Regions from separate parts of the Halopseudomonas salegens genome, predicted to be linked through region 1. Evidence: predicted binding sites of a transcription regulator. Region 1 holds the regulator's gene; each other region holds the start of a gene.

What was found. Region 1 encodes FliA, which starts transcription of late flagellar genes. Its sites were predicted from a motif close to CTAAAGTTTNNNNNNNNNNNGCCGNTAA; they were not measured.
Region 2: the regulator FliA is predicted to act here: its motif matches at 1,289-1,316, upstream of BLU07_RS08460 (methyl-accepting chemotaxis protein).
Region 3: the regulator FliA is predicted to act here: its motif matches at 1,760-1,787, upstream of BLU07_RS16840 (methyl-accepting chemotaxis protein).
Region 4: the regulator FliA is predicted to act here: its motif matches at 1,696-1,723, upstream of BLU07_RS16810 (methyl-accepting chemotaxis protein).

Annotation. Positions count from the first base shown of each region.
Region 1 is NZ_LT629787.1:2,084,994-2,088,118, reverse strand. It holds gene flhF (flagellar biosynthesis protein FlhF) at 1-285, shown strand, start outside; gene fleN (flagellar synthesis regulator FleN) at 315-1,142, shown strand; gene BLU07_RS09400 (RNA polymerase sigma factor FliA) at 1,142-1,873, shown strand; gene BLU07_RS09395 (chemotaxis response regulator CheY) at 2,057-2,434, shown strand; gene BLU07_RS09390 (protein phosphatase CheZ) at 2,456-3,125, shown strand, end outside.
Region 2 is NZ_LT629787.1:1,878,431-1,881,555, reverse strand. It holds gene BLU07_RS08460 (methyl-accepting chemotaxis protein) at 1-1,237, opposite strand, end outside; gene acnA (aconitate hydratase AcnA) at 1,411-3,125, shown strand, end outside.
Region 3 is NZ_LT629787.1:3,644,602-3,647,726, reverse strand. It holds gene BLU07_RS16850 (Kelch repeat-containing protein) at 1-774, shown strand, start outside; gene BLU07_RS16845 (IPTL-CTERM sorting domain-containing protein) at 844-1,599, shown strand; gene BLU07_RS16840 (methyl-accepting chemotaxis protein) at 1,876-3,125, shown strand, end outside.
Region 4 is NZ_LT629787.1:3,635,390-3,638,514, forward strand. It holds gene BLU07_RS16800 (CoA-acylating methylmalonate-semialdehyde dehydrogenase) at 1-41, opposite strand, end outside; gene BLU07_RS16805 (aspartate aminotransferase family protein) at 251-1,588, opposite strand; gene BLU07_RS16810 (methyl-accepting chemotaxis protein) at 1,902-3,125, shown strand, end outside.

The sequences.
Region 1 (3,125 bases):
CTCAAGGCTGCCTGGCACAGCTATAAACGCTGCAACCTGGTTGGCTGTGTGCTGACCAAGGTCGATGAGGCAGCGACACTGGGTGAGGGACTCGGGCTGGCTATGGAGGTCGGTTTGCCGTTAGCCTATCTGGCAGATGGCCAGCGTATTCCGGATGACATCAGTAAGGCCGTTGGCCATAAGCTGGTCAGTCGTGCAGTCAGCCTGGCCAGTGAGGAAACACCGGCAGATGCCACCATGGCCGACGTTTTTGCCGGTATACTAAATAGCCAGCGTGCTGGTTGAAAACAATACAGATTAAGGTAAGCAGCGAGATGGCGAGCAATCATCCGGTTCAGGTTATCGCAGTCACTGGTGGCAAGGGCGGCATCGGCAAGACTAACGTGTCGGTCAACCTGAGTCTGGCGTTGGCTGATCTGGGGCGACGCGTCGTCTTGCTTGACGCTGACCTTGGTCTTGCCAACGTGGATGTACTGCTTGGCCTGAAACCCAAAGCCACTCTGGTGGACGTGCTTGACGGTACCTGTGAGCTGCGTGACGTGCTGATAGATGGTCCGGGCGGTATACGCATCGTGCCGGCGGCTTCTGGCGCTGCGCGGATGGTCAATCTGCAACCGCAGGAGCATGCCGGTCTGATCCAGGCCTTCAGTGATATCGGCCAGAATATTGACGTGCTGATTGTGGATACCGCTGCCGGGATCAGCGATTCGGTGGTCAGCTTTGTGCGCGCTGCCCAGGAAGTGCTGGTGGTCGTCTGTGACGAACCGACTTCGATTACCGATGCCTACGCCTTGATCAAGCTGCTCAACCGGGATCACGGCATGACCCGTTTCCGTGTTCTGGCAAATATGGTGCATACGCCGCAGGAAGGCCGTTCAGTTTTTGCTAAGCTGACCAAGGTAACGGATCGTTTTCTGGATGTCGCACTTCAGTATGTTGGCGCAGTTCCTTACGACGAGTCGGTACGCAAGGCGGTACAGAAGCAAAAGGCAGTTTACGAAGCCTTTCCGCGCAGCAAGGCCTCTATTGCCATTCGTGGCATAGCGCAAAAAGTGGATGGCTGGCCGCTGCCGGCTAACCCGCGCGGGCATCTCGAGTTTTTTGTCGAGCGCTTGGTGCAGCGGACAGGATCAGGCTTATGATGGCATCGGCTGGCGGGGTGAGCATGTATACGCGAGCGCAAAATAATAATTATCAGGATCAGTTGGTGGAGCAGTTTGCTCCGTTGGTCAAGCGTATCGCTTATCATTTGCTGGGCCGTTTGCCGGCCAGTGTTCAGGTCGATGATTTGCTCCAGGCCGGCATGATCGGTTTGCTTGAAGCGTCGCGCAAGTTCGACCATGGCAAGGGCGCCAGTTTTGAAACCTACGCCGGCATTCGCATTCGTGGCGCCATGCTGGATGAGGTGCGCAAGGGGGATTGGGCGCCACGTTCGGTGCACCGTAATTCGCGGATGGTCAGTGAAGCGATACGTGCGGTCGAGTCCCGATTGGGGCGTGACGCTAAAGATCATGAGGTTGCGGCCGAATTAGACGTAAGCGTTGACGATTATTACGCCATGCTCAACGATACTGCCGGCAGCCGCCTGTTCAGTTTTGATGATTTGCTGGCTGCGGGGATGCCGGCCGAGTCGGTTGGTGAAGAAGGTCCGTTTGATGGCTTGCGTGACGATCGCTTTCGCGCCGCCCTGGTCGAGGCTATCGATAGTCTGCCAGAGCGTGAACGGCTGCTGTTGTCGCTGTATTACGACGAAGAGCTCAACCTGAAAGAGATTGGCGCCGTGCTCGGGGTCAGCGAATCCCGGGTAAGTCAGCTCCACTCGCAATCGGCTGCTCGCTTGCGAGCGCGATTGTCGGGTTGGCAGGGAGACTGACCCGGTTCTGTTGGCGCCCAATGCGCAGGGATTATTTTCGTCGCTATCGGCAGCGCTGCTGCAGCAAGTCCGGTAGACTGACGGCTGGATTATTAACCGGCTTGTTTGGCCAATAACATTAGGTAGGCGGGGCACCGAGCCGCTGGATTCCTGGTTTGTACGGAGGTCGACTTGGACAAGAACATGAAAATTCTCATTGTTGATGATTTTTCGACAATGAGGCGGATTATCAAGAACCTGTTGCGCGACCTCGGGTTTACCAATACCGCTGAAGCCGATGACGGTACGTCTGCGCTGCCCATGCTGCAAAGCGGCAACTTCGACTTTCTGGTGACCGACTGGAACATGCCCGGCATGAGCGGTATCGACCTGTTGCGAGCAGTTCGCGCCGACGAGCGCCTCAAACACTTGCCCGTGTTGATGGTGACTGCCGAAGCCAAGCGTGACCAGATCATTGAAGCGGCTCAGGCTGGCGTCAATGGCTATGTGGTCAAACCCTTTACCGCCCAGGCTCTGAAAGAGAAGATCGAAAAGATTTTTGAGCGCGTACAGGCACAATAATCAAGCACCGGGGTACAGGTTATGGCGTTAAGTAAGGATCCCGGCCAGGCGACCGCTCAGGAGTTCGAAAACTCACTCAAGGACAACGCGCGCCAATTGGTCGAGTACCTGGAACAGGGCAAGTTCGGTGAAGCCATCATGGTGGTTCATGCCATCAACCAGGCGCGTGATCGCGGCCTCTACCATGAGGTTGGTCAGCTGACCCGCGCACTGCACAATGCCATCGTGAATTTTCAGCTGGATACCAGTCATGCTCTGGGAGAGCAGGAGCCAGACGGTGAAGTGTCCAAGATCAGCGATGCCTCTGACCGGCTCGATTATGTCGTCAAGCTGACTGAGGGCGCGGCCAATAAAACCATGGATCTGGTTGATGACACCCTTCCGGTGGCGACCGATCTCGGGCAGCAGGCCGCTGCCTTACGCAATGACTGGCAGCGCCTGCAGCGGCGCGAGATGGCCGCTGATGAGTTCCGGGACTTGTACCGGCGCATGGGTGAATTCCTCGAGCAAACCGAACAGTCGAGTAGTCAGATCAGCAGCAACCTCAACGATATCATGCTGGCGCAGGACTTCCAGGACCTGACCGGTCAGGTGATCAAGCGGGTAACGACCCTTGTTCACGATGTCGAAGAAAGCCTGGTCAGTCTGGTACGAATGGCCGGTCACGTCGACCGTATGGCCGGTATTCAGC
Region 2 (3,125 bases), 210 kb from region 1:
GCTGCAGGTTGGCAATCAGGCCGTGGATCTGTTCGGTCGAGTCGGCGGTCCGGCTGGCCAGTGCGCGCACCTCGTCGGCAACCACGGCAAAGCCCCGGCCTTGCTCACCGGCACGTGCGGCTTCGATGGCAGCATTGAGAGCCAGCAGGTTGGTCTGCTCGGCAATCCCCTTGATCACATCCACCACGGTCCCGATTTCCCTGGCGTCAGTGGCCAGCTGGCTGGATACCTCGGCAGCGGCATTCACCGCGCTGGCCAATTGTTCGATGGCCTGGCGAGTGGCCTGGGCCACTTCTTTGCCCTGACTGGCCAATGCGCTGGCATGGCGGGTTGACTCGGCAGTACGCTGCACATTGCCGGACACTTCCTGGGTGGCGGCAGCCATTTCATTGACTGCGGTGGCTACCTGTTCGGTTTCCTGGCGTTGCTGGTTCAGGCCGTGCGAGCTATCCAGCGCTAACTGACTGGCTTCGGTAGCCTGGCTGCGCAACTGCCCGGCGCTGTCGAGCAAACGGGTCAGGCTGGTTTGCAAACGCGCCTGCTGGCTCAGCAGCGCCATTTCCAGCTGCCCGAGGGAGCCTCGGTAAGGGGTGTACATTTGCGCCAGCAGGGGATCACTGATGGTTTGTGTGGCCTGACCAATAATGCGCTGTAAACGTGCTTCCTGCCAGGCACGCACACTCAGGGCGGCCGGCACGCTGACAATCAGACTGGTGGCAATACCCCAAGGGCCCAAGGCGCTGCCGAGTGCCGCAGTAGCCCCACCGACGGCGAGCATGGGCGTTACATCAGCCAGCCAGCCCCGCCAGTTGGCCTGTACGGCTTTACCGCCACGATTCAGGCGTCGGTAGAGATGCTCTGCGCGCTGGACCTGTTGTTGCGTCGGCTTGACGCGAACGGATTCGTAGCCGGTCACCTTGCCGTTTTCCAGTACCGGGGTCACATAGGCGTTGACCCAGTAATGGTCGCCGTTCTTGCAACGATTCTTGACGATACCCATCCAGCTGCGACCCGCCTGGAGATCCGTCCACATATGCTCGAAAACGGCCGGTGGCACGTCCGGATGGCGGACCAGATTGTGCGGAGCACCGATCAACTCATCCGCAGTGAAACCACTGATCGCAATAAAAGCCTCATTGGCGTAGCGAATGAGGCCCTTGAGGTCGGTCGTGGAAATCAATCGCTGATCCTGGGTAAAGCTTTGTTCCCGCTGGGTGACGGGCTGATTATTGCGCATGGAGTCGTCCTGATACGGCGAGGCGAATGGTTTTATTGGTCTATGCTGTTGTTATCGTCAACACGTCAGAGTTCTTTACCTGTGTTGTTGCTTGGGCGCCAGACCCTGTAGTCTGGGGAGTATATCAATTCTGCCGCTGGCTTGCTGCCAGCGCATTGCCAAGAGGTCTCAGCATGACAGTCAAGAATAGCCTGGACAGCCTGCAAACCCTCGCCGTCGGGGACACCAGTTACCATTATCATTCATTGCCGAAAGCGGCGGAAAAATTGGGCGATATCAGTCGTTTGCCGATGTCTCTCAAAGTCTTGCTGGAAAATTTGCTGCGTAATGAGGACGGCAAAACCGTGACCCTGGCTGATTGCCAGGCGGTGGTTGACTGGCTCAAGGATCAACGCTCGACGCGGGAGATCCAGTACCGTCCGGCACGGGTACTGATGCAGGACTTCACTGGCGTACCTGCAGTCGTCGATCTCGCCGCCATGCGGGATGCCGTGGCCAAGGCGGGTGGAGACCCGCAGCAGATCAATCCATTGTCACCGGTTGATCTGGTGATTGACCACTCGGTAATGGTCGATCACTTCGCCGATGCCAGCGCCTTCAAGGATAATGTGGCGATAGAAATGGAACGCAATGGCGAACGTTACGCCTTTCTGCGCTGGGGGCAGCAGGCGTTTGACAACTTCCGGGTGGTACCGCCGGGCACCGGTATCTGTCACCAGGTCAATCTCGAGTATCTGGCCGAAAGTGTCTGGGCTGAAGAGCGGGACGGCGAGCAATGGGCCTATCCGGATACCCTGGTCGGCACGGATTCGCACACCACCATGGTCAATGGTCTGGGGGTGCTTGGCTGGGGGGTTGGCGGCATCGAGGCGGAAGCAGCCATGCTTGGCCAACCGGTATCCATGCTGATTCCCGAAGTCGTAGGTTTCAAACTGACCGGCAAGATGAAAGAGGGAATGACGGCTACCGACCTGGTGCTGACGGTAACCCAGATGCTGCGGGCCAGGGGTGTGGTCGGCAAGTTTGTCGAATTCTATGGTGATGGTCTGGCCGATCTGTCACTGGCGGACCGTGCCACCATCGCCAACATGGCACCGGAATATGGCGCCACCTGCGGCTTCTTTCCGGTAGATGACGTCACGATCAATTACCTGCGACAAACCGGCCGGCCGGATGCGGTTATCGAGCGTGTCGAGGCCTATTGCAAGACGCAGGGGTTATGGCGCGAGTCGGGCCATGAACCGGTGTTTACCGCCACCCTGCATCTGGATATGAATGAGGTGGAAGCCAGCCTGGCAGGCCCGAAACGGCCGCAGGATCGGGTTGCCCTGGGTGATGTCCCGCGGGCTTTTGATGATTTGCTGGCCTTGCAGGTTACGCCGGATGACGAGGCTGAAGCGCGGCTGGAAAGTGAAGGGGGCGGCGGCACGGCCGTAGGATCGCATAGCGGGGCTACGACGGTTGAAATCGATGGCGAGGAACATGTGCTCAAGCATGGTGCCGTGGTCATTGCCGCGATTACGTCCTGCACCAATACCTCCAACCCCAGCGTGATGATGGCGGCCGGCCTGGTGGCGAAAAAAGCCCTGGAGAAAGGGTTGCAACGCAAACCCTGGGTCAAGTCATCCCTGGCGCCCGGTTCCAAGGTGGTTACGGATTACCTCGCCAAGGCCGGTCTGAATGACTATCTGGACAAGCTGGGTTTCAATCTGGTTGGTTACGGTTGCACCACGTGCATCGGCAACTCCGGCCCCCTGCCGGAAGCCATCGGCAAAGCCATCACTGAGCATGACCTGGTCGTTTCGTCGGTATTGTCCGGCAATCGCAATTTCGAAGGCCGTGTACATCAGCAGGTCAAGGCCAACTGGCTGGCCTCGCCGCCCCTGGT
Region 3 (3,125 bases), 1.6 Mb from region 1:
ATCTATGTGCCCGGCGGCTATGATGGTGGATCAGCTTTCACCGACCTGCAGATATTGGATCCGGCCACGGGTACCTGGACAACAGCTGTTGCCGATCCGGTGCCGGCACCTGCATTTAACTCGGCTTGTACCGAGCATGATGGCAGACTCTATCTCTTTGGAGGCACCCCTGGTGGGACGAACAATATTACTGACAGCACATGGGTCTTCGACCCACAGCAAAGTGCAGGGAATCGCTGGTCCGCGCTCAGCAGCTCACCTTTCACCCATGCTTATGGCTCGGCAGTTGCCGCGAACAATGGCCTGATTTTCGTAACCGGCTTTCGCAATACGACCCCCGATCTTGATACCGTTGCTGCTTACAACCCGGCAACAGATAGCTGGATTGCCTACCCTGCACTGCAAAATGCCCGTGCTGGAGCGGCGGCCTGGATCCGAGACAATCGTCTCTATGTCGGCGGTGGTGGCTGGAGCAGTTATCTGAACAGCGTGGAAAGATACAACCTGAACCAGGGAACCGCCGGCAGCTGGGAATTTACTGAACCCTTGAATGCTGGCCGACGTACCTTTGCCCACGCTATGGATCCTGTCACTGGCCAGATGTTCGCGGCCGCAGGCTGGGCTGGCGCCTTTCTCGATTCAGCCGAAACCGTTGCCGGCAGGCACGTTCGGCTAAGCCCTATCCCGACCTTGAGTACCTGGACCCTGTTGATGCTGGTGCTTGGTCTGTTCGCGATGGCGGGCTTCCGGCTGCCGAACAGGCATCGCAGCTAAACGACATGACCAATCAGTGCCGGCCCCCGCCGGTGACTGTCCCCCGGGAAACGGAACAAATGCAAGGATATGCACCGTTTTGACACACTGCAGCCGAGTGGATTTTATGTACCACTGCTGTTAAGTTTTATCAGATTGATCAATCTGAAAAGGAATCAACCCATGGATCGGTGTCATTCATCCTTAGCCCTTTCCCGCCTCTTCTGCGTTATTGTTGTTTTGCTGGCCACGTTTTCCGGAAAAGCCTTGGCTCAAGCCGTCAGCTACAGCTATGTTGGCGATACTTACACTAACGCAGATCCCCCGTACACCACAGCGGACAACCTGACAGGCACATTTTCAACCGCTGCGCCGATTCCACCGAATTTTTCTGGTGATGCGACTGCTTTGGTAACGTCACTCAGCTTCGACGACAGTGTGGCCGTAAGAACCCTGGCGGACAGCACATTGTGCCGGTTCGACATCGCCACAGATGCTACTGGTACAATTATTGACTGGGCGTTGCTTATTCGCCAATCCGATACTGGCCCTACAGAAAACCAACACTCCATCGAGACCTACTCTGGCGGCTTATCCATTCCTGACATTGACCAGGCAGGGTTTGATTTCAGTACGGGTAACACCGACTGCTCAGGCATTGCGCTGGGCCCGTTCGCCACAACCCCGGCGGCCGCGTCTGATGCCTGGACTGATACCCGAGCCGACGCCGGTGAAAACATCGCAAGCATACCTACGTTGTCGGCCTGGTCGCTGCTGGCCATGAGCATGATCATGCTGTGCATTGGTGGTTTCTTTGCCAACCGGCGCTCATCTGCAAGCGTTTGAACCTGGCAGCCCCCTGAGCGTCACCCTGCGCTCTTGTTGACAGCCAGCTCGTCGCGTCCTCCTCTGTAACATCAGCTTTACGGAGGAGGCGTACTGGCTACAAGCAGAGCCAACGGGCTTGCTACCGCTGAAACCGGCAAGATATTCCTGTATTTGAGCTCTCATGTTTTGACTGACAGTGCCGATAAGGACTCATTAGTCACTTTTCTGGCCTGGCATGGAGATAGCACCTCCTCCTGACAGACCATCAGACCCTGTAGGGAAGGGAGTTACCAAATGTTCAGCCTGTTCAGAAATATGGGATTTCGCTGGAAGTTGACCTTGCCGCTGCTACTGGTAGCGACGCTGTTTATTGGCCTGGCAGTCACTGCCTTCTGGGCAGTCAACAGCCTTGATTTCAGGCTCTCGCGAATGACCGATGAGCTGCTGCCGCAAAGCGCAACCTTGCTGGAAGCCGACCGGGACATGTATCAAGCCCTCACGGCAGAAAGGGAGCTGCTGGTTGAGAGCGGTGCGCGCGACCGGGCTCAACTGCTCACGGAACACAGCGAAAATTTGCAGCAGGCCATTGATCGGGTCACCGTCTATGCCGACTCAACCCAATCCGCTAAAGGACAACAACTGGGCAGCGACTTCCAGGCCGCTTTCGACACCTGGAAACAGACCACTGACCAGATTGTCAGACTGGCCGGCAGCAATAATGGCGATGAGGCCAGAACGCTGAGTTACGGACGTGGCTACCAGCAGTTTATCCAGGCGCGCGATCTGATTGACCAAATGACCCAACTGGTGGATGAAGAGGCCGCCAGCGAGACAGCGTTGGCTGAAGTCGTCGCCAACAAGAGCGATGCAATCGTGCTAACGGTGGTTGCTGTAGGGCTGCTGCTATGTGCGCTGATCATTGCCTTTTTTCCGGGGCTAATCACCAGACCGCTGCAGGACATTCTCCGCCGTATCCGCGACATGGCCGATGGCGAGGGAGACCTGACCAAACGGATTCATGTCACATCCAGTGATGAACTCGGTCAGGTCGGCATGGCATTGAACCAGTTCCTCGAACAGCTTCAGACCCTGATTCAGCAAGTCACTGACTCCACCCTGCAGGTTGCCTCGGCATCCGAGCAGATGAGCACCATTGCCGCCAACCAGGATCGGCTGGTCAACGAGCAATACCTTACTATTGACCAGGTCAGCACAGCGGCTATCGAAATGAGCGCCGCCATTCATGAAGTGGCCGATAATGCCACCAGTACCGCCGAAGCCGCCAGCGCCGCCGACCGGCAGGGCCATGCAGCTGCCGAAGTGGTGGGACAAACGATGGATGCCCTGCGGCGCCTGGCCGCCGACGTAGAAGAGGCGGCAGGCGTCATCAACAATCTGGAATCCGATAGCGATAATATTGGCGGCGTTCTCAGCGTCATTCAAGCGATTGCGGAACAGACCAATCTGCTGGCATTGAATGCTGCCATTGAAGCTGCGCGCGCCGGTGAGCAGGGCCGCGGCTTTGCGGTAGTGGCAGATGAAGT
Region 4 (3,125 bases), 1.6 Mb from region 1:
GTGCGTTGGCCATTGATAAAGTGGGTCAATTGCAAAGTCATAAATCGTTTCCTGATAGTCCGTGCATTGCGTTGATCGTAGGGTTCAGTGTGTTGCGTCATGACGGGCCGCCGGGCGCGGACACGCGGCAAGTACGTCCCTGTAGCTCGTCGATGGCGTCCATGCCATCGACGGTCCGCGACCGGCGGCCCGTCACGACGCTCTGCCGAATCAAGTGTGCGATCTGTGCAACACAAGTTGGCAAGTTGAGTTAGTTGGCTTTGTTGATCACTCGCCCAAGGATCTCGATCAACTGATCAATATGTTCTTTTTCCGCAATCAGGGGCGGTGACATGGCGATGATGTCGCCGGTGCAGCGCACCATGGCGCCCTGCCAGAAGCATTCTTCGAATACATCATAGCCTCGGGTGCCGGGCGCGCCATCGCGGCTGGCGAGATGGACCGCACCGACCAGCCCGGTGTTGCGAATATCGATCACGTTGGGGTGGTCGCCGAGGCTGTGCAGGGCGTCTTCCCAGTACTGTTCAAGATCCTGCGCGCGGGTCAGCAGGCCGTCGCGCTGGTAGATGTCGAGGGTGGCGAGCGCGGCGGCAGCGGCAACCGGGTGGCCGGAATAGGTATAGCCGTGGAAAAATTCGATCAGGTTGTCCGGGCCGTGCATAAAGGCATCATGAATGGCATCGCTGACGAACACCGCACCCATGGGAATGGCGCCGTTGGTCAGACCCTTGGCGGTGGTGATGATGTCCGGGGTGACGCCCCAGCGCTGGGCGGCGAAAGGTTCGCCGACACGGCCGTAACCGGTAATGACTTCATCAAAGATCAGCAGAATGCCGTGGGCGCGGGTGATTTCGCGCAGACGTTGCAGGTAGCCCAGCGGCGGCAGGATGACGCCAGCAGAGCCGGATAACGGCTCGACGATCACAGCGGCGATATTCTCGGCACCGTGCAGCTGGATCATCCGCTCCAGGCTGTCGGCCAGTTCGGCCCCGTGTTGCGGCAGGCCACGGGTAAAGGCGTTGCGGCCAAGGTCGAGCGTATGCGGCAAATGGTCGACGCCGGGCAACTGGGCGCTGAAAGCCTTGCGATTATTGGCCATGCCGCCAACGGAAATGCCGCCAAAGCCGACACCATGGTAGCCGAGTTCGCGGCCAATCAGTCGTGTGCGGCTGCTGTCGCCACGGGCGCGGTGGTAGGCGAGGGCAATTTTCAGCGCGGTATCGACTGACTCGGAACCGGAATTGGTGAAGAACACCCGGTTCAGGCCCGCTGGGGCAATCTCGACCAGGCGCTCAGCCAGGGTAAAGGGCAGCGGGTGGCCCATCTGGAAGGTCGGGGCGAAGTCCATCTGCTGAATTTGCGTGCTGACGGCTTCGGCTATCTCCCGCCGGCCGTGCCCGGCATTGCAGCACCAGAGACCTGCGGTGCCATCCAGCACCTGACGGCCATCCACATCGACGTAATACATGCCTTCGGCGCTGGCCAGCAGGCGCGGGCGCTGTTTGTACTGGCGGTTGGCGGTAAAGGGCATCCAGAACGCATCCATGGATTCGGGGCGCTGGGCAGGGTAAATACGGTCAGATGACATGGTGCAGGCCTGCGGGCTGGGTGTGTGATATTTCGAGTGTATGTCAAAAATAACAAACAGAAAAGTGGCTGATGGGGGTGCACACACGCTTGTCGGGTTTGAAGAAAATAAAGTTGTCGTCCCGCTCGCCGATTATCATAAAGGTGACCAGGTTTCATCTGGCCAGTGCGGTTGAGCCGGCGAGATGGATTATTCGCTGCTGTCTTGATCCACGGCATGGAAATACCCTTGATGGCATTTTAATGTGCTACACCTGTTGATCCCGATCTGACCTGACAGGCTGCGTGAGTAGCCTTGGCCAAAGAGACGCTGTATGAAAAAGAATTTCTCGATCCGTTTTCTGTTGTTGGCAACCCTGGCCAGCGCCTTCACCCTGGTGTTGGCTTTCACCCTCCTGTATGCCAATTACACCCAGCGCGAGCACATGGAAGAGTATTCGAGCAAATACGTACACGGATTGCAGAAGTCATTTTTTGATGCCATCAACACCATGATGGTGACCGGCACCATCGGTCAGAAGGAAATGCTGCGTGAGCGGATGATGGCACCGGAATCGGTACTGGATGTGCGCGTGGTCCGCAGCGATGTGTTGAACGCACTCTACGGACCCGGTGCGGATTATCAGCAACAGCGATCAGAACAGGAAATGGAGGCCTTGCAGGGTGAGCGGCTGGAATTCTATTCCGAGAATGACCAGGGGCGGGTGTACACCCTGATCGAACCCATCGTAGCCATGGCAGACTATCAGGGGGTGAATTGCCTGATGTGCCACCAGGCTCAGGAAGGGGACATTCTCGGTGCCGTCCGGGTGGATTACTCCCTGGCTGAAAGCGATGCACGTCTGCAAGGCCAGTTGTTGACCAGTGGTGGCGTGCAGATCCTGATTTTTATCCTGGCCTTTGTGGCTACCGCCCTGGTGCTTGCCCGCCTGGTCATCTCGCGCCTGCGTCTGTTGCATGACCGCATGGAGTCGATTGCCGACAATTCCGATCTGACCATCCGCCTGGATGACTCGCGAGATGACGAGATCGGCTATGTGGCGCGAGCATTCAATCGCATGGTTGGTCAGATCAACGTCAGCATGCACGCAGTAATGGACAACGCCGGCAAGGTGCAGCTAGCCGCCCAGCAAATCGCCAGCAAGGCCCAGACCACGGTCCGCGAAGTGGTTGCGCAGAAAGACAATACCGATCAGGTTGCCAGCGCCACCACCGAGCTGGCTGCCTCAGCGGTCGAGGTGCGGGAAAACGCCATCAACACCAGCCGCAAATCGCAGGATACGGCGGATGCGGCCAGTAGTGGCGAACGCCAGGCGCACACCGCCGTTGCCGGTATCGAGCAACTCAACGGCGAGGTGCAGGAAGGCGCGCGGCGTATTGCCGAACTGGGCCAGCGCACCAACTCGATGAACGTGATGCTGACGGAGATTGCCAATATTGCCGACCAGACCAACCTGCTGGCACTGAATGCGGCCATCGAGGCGGCTCGGGCGGGTGAATCAGGGCGCGGTTTCTCTGTCGTGGCCGATGAGGTTCGC